2 regions of the Streptomyces sp. NPDC005775 genome follow, and region 1 is predicted to be linked to the other one. Evidence: riboswitches for the same ligand, from Rfam matches in the RefSeq annotation. Region 1 holds a riboswitch; the other holds the start of a gene.
What was found. Region 1 has a riboswitch for S-adenosylmethionine ahead of ACFYPA_RS03585 (hypothetical protein). Riboswitches for the same ligand answer to the same signal wherever they lie in the genome.

Region 1 (7,200 bases):
CAAGTGCCTGCCCCGGCTGGCATATCGGCGCGGATCGACACGAGGCGCCCCCACTCGGCCCGCTTCTGGAACTACTTCGTCGGGGGCAAGGACAACTACGAGGTCGACCGCGAGGTCGGCGATCAGATCAAGGCGTTCTTCCCCGGACTCGTCGATGTGGCAGTGGCGGGTCGGCAGTTCCTGCGCAGGTCGGTGAGTCATCTGGTCCGGGAACACGGCATCCGGCAGTTCCTCGACATCGGGACCGGCCTGCCCACCGCTGACAACACCCATCAGGTCGCGCAGGCGATCGCCCCCGACGCGCGCATCGTGTACGTCGACAACGACCCCCTGGTGCTCACTCACGCGCGGGCCCTGCTCACCAGCTCGCCGGAAGGCGCCACGGACTACATCGACGCCGACCTGTACGAGCCGGAAGCCATCCTGACCGGGGCGGCGAAGACCCTCGACTTCGAGCGGCCCGTCGCGCTCATGCTGCTCGGCATACTCGGCCACGCCGGCGACTTCGACCGCGCGCGTGACGTGGTGCACGCGATCATGGCCGGGCTTCCGTCGGGGAGCCTCCTCGTCGTGTACGACGGCACGCGGACCAGCGAGGGCATGATCGCAGCGGAGAAGGCGTACATCGAGAGTGGTGCCGTGCCGTACTACGTCCGTGAGCCCCAGCAGATCGAGACGCTCTTCGACGGGCTGCGCATGATCGAGCCCGGGTTCGTCCGGCTCAGCGCATGGCGTCCCGATGCCGACAGCGCGACGGTGGCAGCCGATGTGGATGCGTTCGGTGGTGTGGGGGTGAAGCCGTAAGGGTCGGCCGGGGCGGGTACCCGGACTATCCCGCGTACGCCGTCGCACGCGGGCAGTGCCGTGGTCTGTTCCGTCGCCGGCTGTTCGGCCGATCGCCACCGCGTGCACACCGCACGGGTCTTCCGCGGGCCCGTCGACTCTGGAACACTCCAGTCGCTTTCGCCCCCACATCCCCTCACCCCGCAGAGGCCCCCCATGGCAGAACTCAACCGTCGCCGCCTCCTGCAACTCGCCGGAGGCACGGCTGCCTACACCGCCTTGTCGAGCAGCATCGCCCGCGCCGCGTCCCTCCCCGCACGGGGGCGAACGGGCAGCCTGCGGGACGTCGAGCACATCGTCGTCCTGATGCAGGAGAACCGTTCCTTCGACCACTACTTCGGCACCATGAACGGCGTGCGCGGCTTCGGTGACCCGCGCCCCGTCACGCTGCCCAGTGGCAAGCCGGTCTGGCATCAGAAGGACTCCCTCGGCAAGGAGGTGCTGCCGTTCCGGCCGCCGGCCGACAAGCTCGGGATGCAGTTCCTCCAGGACCTCAACCACGACTGGGCCGGCGGACACCGGGCGTTCAACAAGGGTGCGTACGACCAGTGGGTTCCGGCCAAGACCGCGACGACGATGGCCCACCTCACCCGCGAGGACATTCCGTTCCACTACGCCCTCGCCGACGCGTTCACCGTCTGCGACGCGTACCACTGCTCGTTCATCGGGAACACCGACCCGAACCGCTACTACCTCTGGAGCGGGTACACGGGGAACGACGGTTCCGGTGGCGGCCCCGTCCTCGGCAACGACGAGGCGGGATACGGCTGGACCACCTACCCCGAGCGCCTGGAGCAGGCGGGGGTTTCCTGGAAGGTCTACCAGGACATCGGCGACGGGCTCGACGCCGCCGGGTCCTGGGGGTGGATCAGCGACGCCTACCGGGGTACGTACGGGGACAACTCGCTCCTCTACTTCGATAGTTACCGTAACGCCGTGCCCGGCGACCCGCTCCACGACAAGGCCCGCACCGGGACCGACATCAAGAACGGCGGAGGGCTCCTCGACGACCTGAAGGCCGATGTCCGGGCCGGGACGCTGCCGAAGGTCTCGTGGATCGTCTCCCCGGAGGCGTACAGCGAACACCCCAACTGGCCCGCCAACTACGGCGCCTGGTACATCTCGCAGGTCCTGGACGCGCTGACGGCCGATCCCGAGGTCTGGGGCCGGACCGCCCTCTTCATCACCTACGACGAGAACGACGGCTTCTTCGACCATGTCGTGCCGCCCTTCGTCCCGTCGGGGCCCGCGCAGGGGCTGTCCACCGTCGACACCTCCGCCGACTACTTCCCCGGCGACATCCGGTACACCGCCGGACCGTACGGGCTCGGCCAGCGCGTGCCCATGCTGGTCGTCTCACCGTGGAGCACCGGTGGGTTCGCGTGCTCCGAGGTCTTCGACCACACCTCCGTCATCCGCTTCATGGAACAGCGCTTCGGCGTGCACGAGCCCAACATCTCGCCCTGGCGGCGCGCCGTCTGCGGTGATCTCACCTCCGCCTTCGACTTCAGTCGTACGGACGCCTCGGACCTCTCGTTGCCGTCGACCGACGCCTACGAGCCTCCGGACCGCCTCCGGCACCCCGACTACGTCCCCGCACCGCCCGCCACCGGCAGCGTGCCCAAGCAGGAGAAGGGGGCACGGCCCACCCGGCCGCTGCGCTACGCACCCTTCGTCGACGGGGCCGCCGATACGGCCACCGGCACGTACCGCCTCACCCTCAGTGGCGGCGCCGCCGCAGGGGCGCAGTTCCTGGTGAGCTCCGCGAACCGCACGGACGGGCCCTGGACCTACACCACCGAGGCCGGCAAGTCCCTCGCGGACAGCTGGAACACCGCCTATTCCAAGGGAGTGACCGACCTCACCGTCCATGGTCCCAACGGCTTCCTGCGCACCTTCCGGGCCGGCGGCAAGGTGGCGGGGCCGGAGGTGACGGCGCGTCATGTCGCGGCGGGTGGTGGACTGGAGCTCACCTTCGTCAACGGTGGGTCCTCGACCGTGCGTCTGACCGTGCGCAGCGCGGCCGGGTACGGGGGAGGGGTGCGGGCCTTCGCGGTCAGCGCCGGCGCGACCGTGAAACACGTGCTCGACCTGCGGGGGAGCAAGAGCTGGTACGACGTCACCGTCGTCTCCGACGTGGACGCCACGTTCCTGCGGCGCTTCGCCGGACACGTCGAGACCGGCCGGGCCGGTTCGAGCGACCCGGGTCTCGTCACCGGCTGAGGGCCCCGGGTCAGGGGCCTCGTCCCGGCGGGCGGTCCGGGGCGGGTGGTGCCCGGGGCCGGGGCCGCGCACTCCTGACCACCCGTCGGTTCGTGCCGTTCGTGTGCGTTAGAGTCGTGTACGGGTCATGAGTTCCAGTGCGCAGCCCCGGCTTGCTGGACGGCACCCCGCTCCGCTGCGGGTGCTCCGGGTGACGACCTGCCCCGTGCGAAGGGCACGGGGAACAGCGGACCGCGGTGCAGGAGATCCGGGGTCCTCACCTCGGAAGGCGAACCTCACCATGCTGCGTCATCTCGCCCAGAACGACTCCGTGCGGAGTGACGGCTGCTCCCGCTATGCCGCGGGTCACCGCGTGCACTGGATCCACGCGAAGAAGTGCCGCCAGGAGCCGGGGCGGGCCGTCGAGATCCTGGTCACCTCGGGGGATGTCCGTGATGACGGGTGGGTCGAACTGCGGGCCGCCTTCGACCATGCCGACAACCTCCCCGCGGTGTGGACGCATGCCCCCGGCGCGCTGCGGGAGACCCTTGCGAGTCACCTCGGGCGGGTGTACTGGCTGGAGCGTTGGCATGCGCTGAAGCTGGTGCACGGCGGCGGAGTCAACGGCGGCGCTGCCGGGCTCGTCAACGTCGGGTTGGAGGCCGGGGAGCTGTGCGAGACCGCGGTTCGGGACGACCGTGCCGGGGGCCGTGGCTCCCTGGCGTAGCCCGTCCCGTCGCGTCCGCACCGTGAGCTCGTTCGGTACATCGCGATGCTCGGCAATTGTGCTGAGATGTCGTCCCGCTGTTCCGTTCAGGGTGTGGGATTGATCGTCGCTGACCGTTCCGACGGCACACAAACTCCTTATAGTGAACGTGCGTTGATCGCCTGATCTTGACGCGTGCAGCTGTCGCCACAGGAGTCAGGACCCATGACGCGCCCTTCTTCCGCAGAGCCCGCGCCACCCTCTCCCTCTCCGCCTCCCGGTTGCCCGGCGCACGCCGGTGCCGTGCCACTCGGCGGGCCCGGGTTCCAGACGGAACCGCAAGCCGTCTACCGCGCCATGCGGCGTGATCACGGGCCCGTCGTCCCCGTGGAGCTGCCGGGCGGCTTCCCCGCCTGGCTGGTCATCGGGTACCGGGAACTGCATCAAGTCACCAGCGACGCGGAGCTGTTCCCGCGCGATGTCGGGCTCTGGAACCAGTGGCCCCACATCCCCGACGACTGGCCCCTGCTGCCGATGGTGGGGCGGCCCCTGCCGTCCATCTACTTCAGCGCGGGGGAGGAGCACCGGCGGCACGCGCGCATGGTCGGGCCGGCCCTCGAAGGCACCGACCCCTTCGAAATCCGCAACCACTGCGAACAGTTGGCGGACGGGCTCATCGACGCCGTGTGCAGCCGCGGCACGGCCGATCTCGTCGCCGACTTCTGTGAGCCCCTGCCCGTCCTCGTCCTCGCCCGTCTGGTCGGGTTCCCCGACGACGAGGGTGCCGACATCGCCCAGGTGCTGAAGGACCTCGCGGACGGCGGCCCGGACGCGCAGACCGCCCATCAGCGGTTCGGCGAACACATGGGCCGGCTGGTGGCCGCGAAACGGGCCCTTCCGGGAGACGACGTGACCTCGCGCATGCTCGCTTTCCCCGAGGCGTTCACCGACGAGGAGTACATGCTCGACCTGATGGCCATCACGGCCGCCGGGCACCTCACCACCGCCGACTGGATCAGCAACTCCCTGCGGCTGATGCTCACCGAGGACGCGTTCGCCGAGTCCATGGCCCGGGGCCGGCGCAGCATCGGCGACGCCATGAACGAGGTGCTCTGGGAGGACACGCCCACCCAGATCCTCGCCGGACGCTGGGCCGTGCGGGACACCCAGCTCGGCGGGCAGCGGATCAGGGCCGGGGACATGCTGCTGCTCGGCCTCGGCGCCGCCAACACCGACCCGCTGATCCGGCAGACCATCTCCGGCAGCGGAGCATCCGGACAGGGCGGCAACGGCGCCCATCTCGCCTTCAGCCACGGTGAGTACCGGTGTCCGTTCCCCGCCCAGGAGATCGCCGAGATCATCGCTCGTACCGGCATAGAGGTCCTGCTCGACCGGTTGCCCGATCTCCAACTCGCCGTCCCCGTCGACGATCTCGTGCGGCGGCCCTCCGCGTTCCTGCGTGGCACCACCTCGCTCCCCGTTCGGTTCACCCCCGTTCGCACGACAGGAGACTTCTCGTGAACTGCCCCCACGCCGCCGCCCAGGCGGCAGCCCAGGACGGCGGGACCGTCGTCATCGACCCGATGGTCCAGGACCTGGACGGTGAGACGACGCGGCTGCGCGACGCCGGACCGCTGGCCCGGATCGAGCTGCTCGGTGTACCGGCCTGGGCCCTCACCCGGCACGCCGACGCCCGGCAACTGCTGCTGGACCCGCGGCTCGTGAAGGACCTCGATGCCTGGGGCCTGTGGCAGAGCGGCGAAGTGACGCACGCGTGGCCGCTCATCGGCATGATCGACGCCGGCCGGTCCATGTTCACCGTCGACGGCGACGAGCACCGGCGGCTGCGGACCAAGACCTCCCAGGCGCTCACGCCGCGCCGGCTGGAGGCGATACGCCCCGACATCGAGAAGTTCACCGGGGAGCTGCTGGACGCGCTCGCCGAGGGGGGCAGGGACGGGGCCGTCGTCGACCTCAAGTCCGTGTTCGCGCAGCCCCTGCCCATGCGCGTCGTCGGCATGCTGATGGGCGTCGACCCCGCCGAGAACGCCATGCTGACCCGCCAGTACAAGGCCTTCTTCTCGATGCTCACCCCGCAGGACGAGCGCCTGGCCCTCCTCGCCGACCTGGACGTCTTCTACGCCGGGCTCGTACGCGAGAAGACCGCGCAGCCGACCGATGATCTGACCTCCGCGCTCATCCTCGCCGACGAGGGCGGCGAGCCGCTGACCGAGGAGGAGGTGGTCGGCAACCTCAAGGCGATGGTCGCCGCCGGGCACGAGACCACGATCGGGCTCATTCTCAATGCCGTACGCGCCCTGCTGGCGCACCCCGACCAGTTGCGGATGGTCCTCGCCGGGGAGGTCTCCTGGGAGACCGTGATCGAGGAGACCCTGCGGTGGGACACCCCGACCACCCACCTCCTGATGCGGTTCGCGACCGAGGACATCCAGGTCGGTGACGGTGTCATCGCCAAGGGCGAGGGCGTGGTCATCTCCTACCGGGTGATCGGACGCGACCCCGAGCAGCACGGCCCCGACGCCGACGCGTTCGACATCACCCGCCCCACCCCCATCCGGCACATGACCTTCGGCCACGGCCCGCACATCTGCCCCGGAGCGGCGCTCTCCCGGGTCGAGGCGGGCATCGCCCTGCCGGCGCTCTTCGGGCGCTTCCCGGAACTGCGGCTCGCGGTGCCGGACGCGGACATCCGGAAGCTTCCCGTGATGACGCAGAACGACATGGAGGCCTTTCCGGTCCTGCTCGGGGCCTGAGGCCGCCTGCTCGATGCCTGCGACCGGGGGACGCACCTCCCTCCGGGTACGCCGGGGTCCTGAACGCGCGACTCCCGGTCCCGCTGATGTTCCGGACCGGGTGACGGGCCTATCGTGGCAGTAGCCGGAACGGCTGCCGCGACACACCGAGTCGAAGCGCTTCGATAGTGGTCTAGACACTCCGCGCGGGCAGGTCTAGGCTCGCAGCGTCCATGCATGTCACAGGCGGAGCGGCCAAGTCGAAGCGCTTCGCCACGTCCGACCGAGGCCGCCGTTTCCGGCTGGTCTCCGCGCCGGTGTCCGACGACGTCCCTTGATGGAGAGCTGAATGGTCACCCTTGCCGAGGTCGCGCAGCACGCCGGAGTCTCCGCGAGCACGGTGAGCTATGTCCTCAGCGGGAAGCGGTCCATCTCGGTGTCCACCAGGGAACGGGTGGAGCTGAGTATCCAGCAGCTCGGCTACCACCCCAACGCCGGGGCCCGGGCGCTCGCCAGCAGCCGGTCGAACATCATCGCGCTCATGGTGCCGCTGCGCACCGACATGTACGTCCCCATCATGATGGAGATCGCCATCGCGGTCGCCACCACGGCCCGCACCCACGGCTACGACGTCCTTCTCCTCACCGGGGAGGAGGGCCCGGCCGCCGTGCGGCGCATCGCCGGAAGCTCGCTCGC
Region 2 (7,200 bases), on a different contig from region 1:
CCAGTCCAGGACGGCCACCGCGTCGGCGGCCTCCATGACCGGCGTCTTCGGGTCGGCGGTCAGTGCGACGGTGGCCGTCTTCCCGCGCAGCTCGCCCAGGAGCGCCAGCACCTCGCTCGTCGTACCGGAACGGGTGATCGCCACGACCCGGTCGTACGTCCGCCCGGCGGGGAACTCCGACGAGGCGTACGCGTCCGTCTCGCCCTGCCCGGCCGCCTCCCGCAGCGCCGCGTAGGCGATGGCCATGAACCAGGAGGTGCCGCACCCGGTCACGGCGACCCGCTCGCCCGGACGCGGCAGCCCGTCGAAGGCCGCGCCCGCCTCTGCGGCACGACGCCAGCAACCGGGCTGGGTGGCGATTTCTGATGCGGTACGGGACATGCTGGACGGCTCCTTGCGGCTGGGCGGTGGCGGGGGAGGCTCGGGTGGACGGCCGGGTCGTGCCCGGCCGAGACCTCCTTAGCAGTCGCTCCACGTCCCGTGCAATGCTGCTGTGCTGCGAAAGCGATACCTCGGTGGTATAGACCTGCCGTCCCGGGGTGGTGCAAGATCGCAGCTCATCCGGATGGCCCCACGCCGACGTGGGTGCCGCGGGTGACGCAATCGACGAGGACGGACTGAGCTGTGCAGCGGCGTTACTTGGGACTGACGGCGGCTGTCGCCGCACTGGGGATGACGGCCACACTGGCGGGCTGCGGCGGCGCCGGCGGCTCTGACGACGTCACGCTGAAACTGGTCGCTGCCGACTACGGCACCGGCGAGGCCAACAAGTCGCAGACGTACTGGGACGGGGTCGCCCGCAGCTTCGAGGACTCCCACCCCGGCATCAAGGTCGACGTGACCGTCCTTCCCTGGACGGACATCGACCGCGAGGTCGCCGAGATGGTGAAGGACGGAAAGGCCCCCGACATCGCGCAGATCGGCGCGTACGCGGACTACGCCAAGGCCGGCAAGCTCTACTCCGCCGACCAGATGCTCAGCATCCCCACCCAGGCCAACTTCCTGCCGAAGCTCGCGGAGGCCGGCCGGGTCAGCCGGATCCAGTACGGGCTGCCGTTCGTGGCCAGCACCCGGCTGCTCTTCTACAACAAGGACCTCTTCTCCCAGGCGGGCCTCAAGGCTCCGCGGACCTGGGACGACATAGCCGACGACGCCGAGGCGCTCAAGCAGCGCGGGGTGAAGTACCCCTTCGCGCTGCCGCTGGGCCAGGAGGAGGCCCAGGCCGAGACCATGATGTGGCTGCTCAGCGGTGGCGGCGGCTACACCGACGACGTGGGCTCGTACAACATCGACTCCGACGAGAACGTCCAGACGTTCGACTGGCTGAAGTCGAACCTCGTCGACAAGGGGCTCGTCGGCCCCGTGGCCCCCGGCAAGCTCGACCGGGCCAAGGCCTTCGAGGCGTTCGCCAAGGGCGACGTCGGCATGCTCAACGGCCACCCCACCCTGATGGAGGACGCCGAGAAGCGGGGCGTGAACTTCGGCATGGTGCAGCTGCCCGGCGCCGACGGCCCCACCAGCGCGCCGATGGGTGTGGCCGACTGGATCATGGGGTTCAAGCAGAACGGCCACCGCGTCGAGATGGGCAAGTTCTTCGACTTCATGTTCAGCGACAAGAACGTGATCGAGTTCGCGGACAAGTACGACCTGCTGCCCGTGACCGACACCGCGTCGGCCGCGATGGAGGACGACCCCAAGTCCAAACCGCTCCACGAGTTCCTGGCCGCGCTGCCGGACGCCGAGTTCTACCCCTTCGGTAAGACGTCCTGGGCGCAGGCCAGCGAGTCGATCAAGCAGAACATCGGCAAGGCGGTGGAGCCGGGCGCGAACCCGCAGAGCGTGCTCCAGCACATCGCGCAGGAGTCGACGGCCGCGGAGAACGCGGAGTAGCGGCCCGCGGCCCGCGCAATATATTGGCTGATATGACCGCCCTCCCCCCGAACGGCCCCGACGAGCCCGCCCCTCCCGCCGGCCTCTCCGAGCGGGACCGCGCGGTCCTGGCGGTCGAGCGGCAGTCGTGGGCGGGGCCGGGGGCGAAGGAGCGGGCGATCAGGGAACAGCTCGGCATCTCCCCGACCCGCTACTACCAACTGCTGAACGCCCTGCTGGACGACCGGCGGGCCCTGGAGGCCGACCCGGTGACGGTGAACCGCCTGCGCCGGGTGCGGGAGGCGCGGCGGGGACGCCGGTGACACCCGGGGCTCCGCACGAATAAGCCCCTCCGGCGATTGAGGAGCGGGGTCCGGGGCGGCGCCCCGGCAGCACCCGCGCACCAAACGCCCGCGCGGCTGGATCTGCCGCACCCGCGACGAGCCCACCGATAGGCTCGTCGCATGGGCAGCCACCCGCACACCCCGCCCCTGCCGGCCCCGACGACCCCCGCCGGTCAGGAGGGCCTCGCCGCGCTCCTCGCCCGGCCCGACCGCGCCGTCATCGCACTCGACTTCGACGGCACGCTCGCCGACATCGTCCCGGACCCCGAACAGGCCCGCGCGCACCCCGGCGCCGTCGAGGCCCTGGCCGCACTCGCCCCCAAGGTCGCGTCGATCGCCGTGATCACCGGCCGCCCGGCCGGCGTCGCGGTCCGCTACGGCGGCTTCGCGGGCGTCGCGGGCCTGGACCGGCTCGTCGTCCTCGGGCACTACGGGGCCGAACGCTGGGACGCCGTCTCCGGCACCGTCCGCGCCCCCGCCCCGCACCCCGGCGTCGCCGCCGTCCGGGCCGAACTTCCCGGCGTGCTCGACCGGTTCGACTCCTGGCACGGCACCTGGATAGAGGAGAAAGGGCAGGCGCTCGCCGTCCACACCCGCCGCGCCGCCGACCCGCAGGCCGCCTTCGAGGCACTGCGCGGCCCCCTGGGCGAGCTCGCCGCCCGCCACGGACTGATCGTCGAACCGGGACGCCTGGTCCTGGAGCTGCGCCCCTCCGGCATGGACAAGGGCGTGGCCCTCACCCGGTACGCGCACGAGACCGACGCGGGCTGTGTGCTCTACGCCGGTGACGACCTGGGCGACCTCGCCGCGTTCGCCGCCGTCGACAAGCTCCGCACCGAGGGCCCCGAAGGCCCCCCCGGCCTGCTGATCTGCAGCGGCAGCGCGGAAGTGCCCGAACTGGCCGAACGCGCCGATCTGTCGCTGCCGGGGCCGGGGGCCGTCGTGGAGTTCCTGTCAGCCCTGGCGCAGCGCCTCTAGCTGGTCCAGGAACCACTGCTGCGGCGGCAGCGCGGTGGCGGCCGCGGCCAGCCGCTCCGTACGGGCCGTCCGTTCGTCGTCCGCCATCGTCAGCGCCTCGTGGAGGGCCGCGGCGGTGGCGGACACGTCGTACGGGTTCACCGTGATCGCGTCGGTGCCCAGCTCCTCGTACGCCCCCGCCTCCCGCGACAGCACCAGCGCGCAGCCGGCGTCGGAGACGACCGGGACCTCCTTGGCGACGAGGTTCATCCCGTCCCGGATCGGGTTGACGAGGGCGACGTCCGCCAGCCGGTACGCCGCCAGCGAGCGGGCGAAGTCGTCCTTGACGTGCAGGACGACCGGCGTCCAGTCCGCCGTCCCGTACGTCTCGTTGATCCCGTCGGCGACGCGCTGTACCTCGGCCGTGTACTCCCGGTAGACCGCGAGGTCCTGCCGCGAGGGGTAGGCGAACGCGATGTGGACGACGCGCCCGCGCCACTCGGGCCGCTCGTCGAGCAGGGCGCGGTAGGCGAGCATCCCGCGGACGATGTTCTTGGACAGTTCCGTACGGTCCACCCGCACGATCGTCTTCCGGCCGGGGCCCACCTGCTCCCGCAGCGCCGCCATCCGCTCGTCCACGTCCGCCTCGTGCGCGCGGCGGCGCAGGAAGTCCGCGTCGGCCCCGAGGCCGTGCACCCCGACCCGGGTGTGCCCGGTGCCGCCGAGGATCTCCGTACAGCAGCCGATGAACGCGTCGGCCCAGCGGCGGGTCAGGAACGCCGCCCGGTCGGCGCCGAGGATGCCGCGCAGCAGCTGCTCGGCGATGTCGTCGGGCAGCAGCCGGAAGTAGTCGACGGGCGCCCACGGGGTGTGCGAGAAGTGGCCGATCCGGAGGTCGGGGCGCAGCTCGCGGAGCATGCCGGGCACCAGCGCCAGGTGGTAGTCCTGCACGAGGACCGCCGCACCCTCGCCCGCCTCCTCGGCGAGCGCCTCGGCGAAGGCCCGGTTGTACGTCTCGAAGGCGGCCCACTGGCGGCGGAACTCCGCGTCGAAGACCGGCTCGACGGGGGTCTGGTAGAGCAGGTGGTGGACGAACCAGAGCACCGAGTTGGCGATGCCGTTGTACGCGTCGGCGTGCACTTTCGCGTCGATGTCGAGCATCCGGACGCCCGGCTCGCCGATCCCGCGCCGCACCGCCTCCCGGTCACCGTCCCCGAGGGCGGCGCAGACCCACATCTTGTCGTCGACGGCGCTCAGGCCGGAGACGAGCCCGCCCCCGCCGCGTCTGGAGTCGAGGCCGCCGTCCTCGCGCAGCGCGTACGAGACCGGGCCTCGGTTGGACGCGACGAGTACCTGGGCAGCGGGCTGAGGTGCGTGCTCGGAGACCATGGGCGGAATCTAGCCCGATCACGAACCGCCCAAACGTGCGAAGTCATGCCGTCTCACGCCGCGCGGCGTGCGACGTATTCCTCGATCTCGCGCATCGGCGGCCGCTCCTCGGTGTCCACCGGGTACGTGTGCGGGACGAAACCGTGCTCGCCACGCTCGAACTGGGTCAGCGACGGCCGGACCAGGTGACCGCGGGACAGGCGGAGTTGAGCGGTCCGGTAGATGGCGGCCGCCATCCGGCCGAGCGCCTGGCCGTCCTGGTGGCGGTGCTTCCTGACGCCGACGTCGACCTGCGCGAGCGCGTCCAGGCCGACCGTGTGCAGGGAGTCGACGAGCAGGCCCAGCTCCACTCCGTAACCGACCGGGAACGGCAGCCGCTCCAGCAGCGAGCGCCGCACCGCGTACTCGCCGCCCAGCGGCTGGACGAAACCGGCCAGCTGCGGCCAGTGCAGATTGAGGAGCGGGCGTGCCACCATTTCGGTGACCCGGCCGCCCTGACCCGTGGTGTCGCCGAACGGGCGGTCGTACATCGCCTTGACGAACTGCACCGAGGGGTCGGTCAGCAGCGGGCCGACGATGCCGGAGACGAAGTCCGCCGAGAAGTCCTTCAGGTCCGCGTCGATGAAACAGACGATGTCACCGCTGGTCACCAGGAGTGACCGCCAGAGCACCTCGCCCTTGCCGGGGACGGCCGGGATGCGGGGGAGGATCGCGTCCCGGTGGACCACCCGGGCGCCCGCCCGGCGGGCGACGTCGGCGGTGGCGTCCGTGGAGCCGGAATCGATCACCACGAGCTCGTCGACCAGCCGGACCTTCTCCATGAGCTCGCGCCGGATCGTCGTGACGATGTCCCCGACCGTCTCCGCCTCGTTCAGCGCGGGCAGCACCACGCTCACGCCCGTCCCGTGCGCGTCCTTCCTGGCATCCAGCAGACGGTCCAGCGGGCGGTCGGCGGCTGACCAGGAACGCCTGGTCAGCCAGCGTTCGACCTCTTCCAGCACGGTCGATACTCCCTGTATGTGATCCATCTCGCGGTACGGACGACTATCTCAACCGTCCAGTGCTTCGGTTACAGTCTTGAACAACGCAGATGGCCGTCGCATGCCGGGGTCCGTCCGCCGATAAACGCCTGGATCCATGGTCCAGTGCCACAGCGCTCATCCAGAGGGACAGAGGGAACGGCCCGTTGAAGTCCCGGCAACCCTCCCGCCGACCGCGAGGTCAGGTGGGGAAGGTGCCAATTCCGTCTCGTGACGAAATGCGTCGCGAGGAAGATGAGGAGAAAGGGCCTCGCCATCATGGCTGTTGAGACTGTTGCAGCACACACCGAAGCTTCTGTGGACCTCGGTCCCGCCGCGGCGCTTTCCTGCCGCGAATGCGGAGAGCGATTCGCACTCGGCCCCCTTTTCGCCTGCGCGTCCTGTTTCGGGCCGCTCGAAGTGGCGTACGACCTGCCGAGCGGCTCCCCGGACGAGCTGAAGAAGCGCATCGAGGCCGGACCGAACAACATCTGGCGCTACGCGCCGCTGCTGCCGGTCCCCTCCGACGTCGCGGACAAGCCCAACATCAATCCCGGCTTCACCAAGCTGGTCAAGGCCGACAACCTCGCCCGCGAGCTGGGCGTCACCGGCGGCCTGTACGTCAAGGACGACTCCGGCAACCCGACGCACTCCTTCAAGGACCGCGTCGTCGCGATCGCCGTCGAGGCCGCCCGCGCCTTCGGATTCACCACCCTGTCGTGCTCCTCCACCGGCAACCTCGCCGGCGCGGTGGGTGCCGCCGCCGCCCGGGCCGGCCTGCGCAGTTGCGTGTTCATCCCGCACGACCTGGAGCAGGGCAAGGTCGTCATGGCCGCGGTGTACGGCGGTGAGCTGGTCGGCATCGAGGGCAACTACGACGACGTCAACCGCTTCTGCTCCGAGCTCATCGGCGACCCGCTCGGCGAGGGCTGGGGCTTCGTCAACGTCAACCTGCGCCCGTACTACGGCGAGGGGTCCAAGACCCTCGCGTACGAGATCTGCGAGCAGCTCGGCTGGCAGCTGCCCGACCAGATCGTCATCCCCATCGCGTCCGGTTCGCAGCTCACGAAGATCGACAAGGGCCTCCAGGAGCTGATCAAGCTCGGCCTGGTCGAGGACAAGCCGTACAAGATCTTCGGCGCCCAGGCCGAGGGCTGCTCGCCGGTCTCCGCCGCCTTCAAGGCCGGCCACGACGTGGTCCGCCCGCAGAAGCCGAACACCATCGCCAAGTCCCTGGCGATCGGCAACCCGGCCGACGGCCCGTACGTCCTGGACATCGCCCGCCGCACCGGTGGTGCCGTCGAGGACGTCAACGACGAGCAGGTCGTCGACGCGATCAAGCTGCTGGCCCGCACCGAGGGCATCTTCGCCGAGACGGCGGGCGGGGTGACGGTCGGCGTGACGAAGAAGCTGATCGACGCCGGTCTGCTGGACCCGGCGCTCACGACCGTCGTCCTGAACACCGGTGACGGCCTCAAGACGCTGGACGCGGTGGCCGCCACCTCGCAGGCGAGCGCCACGATCCGCCCGAGCCTGGAAGCCTTCCGCGCCGCCGGCCTCGCCGGCAGCTGACGAGCTTTCCGACCACCCGAGACTTCAGGAAGGGCACACCATGAGCGTCA

Region 2: another riboswitch for S-adenosylmethionine. It lies ahead of thrC (threonine synthase); the one in region 1 lies ahead of ACFYPA_RS03585 (hypothetical protein).

What each region holds. Positions count from the first base shown of each region.
Region 1 covers NZ_JBIAIU010000001.1:804,662-811,861, reverse strand. Annotated here, with positions in the region: gene ACFYPA_RS03595 (SAM-dependent methyltransferase) at 1-804, shown strand, start outside; gene ACFYPA_RS03590 (phosphocholine-specific phospholipase C) at 1,000-3,066, shown strand; SAM riboswitch class IV at 3,190-3,299, shown strand; gene ACFYPA_RS03585 (hypothetical protein) at 3,347-3,772, shown strand; gene ACFYPA_RS03580 (cytochrome P450) at 3,977-5,272, shown strand; gene ACFYPA_RS03575 (cytochrome P450) at 5,269-6,525, shown strand; gene ACFYPA_RS03570 (LacI family DNA-binding transcriptional regulator) at 6,854-7,200, shown strand, end outside.
Region 2 covers NZ_JBIAIU010000006.1:48,315-55,514, forward strand. Annotated here, with positions in the region: gene ACFYPA_RS15775 (sugar isomerase) at 1-381, opposite strand, end outside; gene ACFYPA_RS15780 (extracellular solute-binding protein) at 673-1,890, shown strand; gene ACFYPA_RS15785 (DUF3263 domain-containing protein) at 1,923-2,192, shown strand; gene otsB (trehalose-phosphatase) at 2,334-3,191, shown strand; gene ACFYPA_RS15795 (trehalose-6-phosphate synthase) at 3,168-4,559, opposite strand; gene ACFYPA_RS15800 (glucosyl-3-phosphoglycerate synthase) at 4,613-5,560, opposite strand; SAM riboswitch class I at 5,714-5,840, shown strand; gene thrC (threonine synthase) at 5,858-7,150, shown strand; gene ACFYPA_RS15810 (MoaD/ThiS family protein) at 7,191-7,200, shown strand, end outside.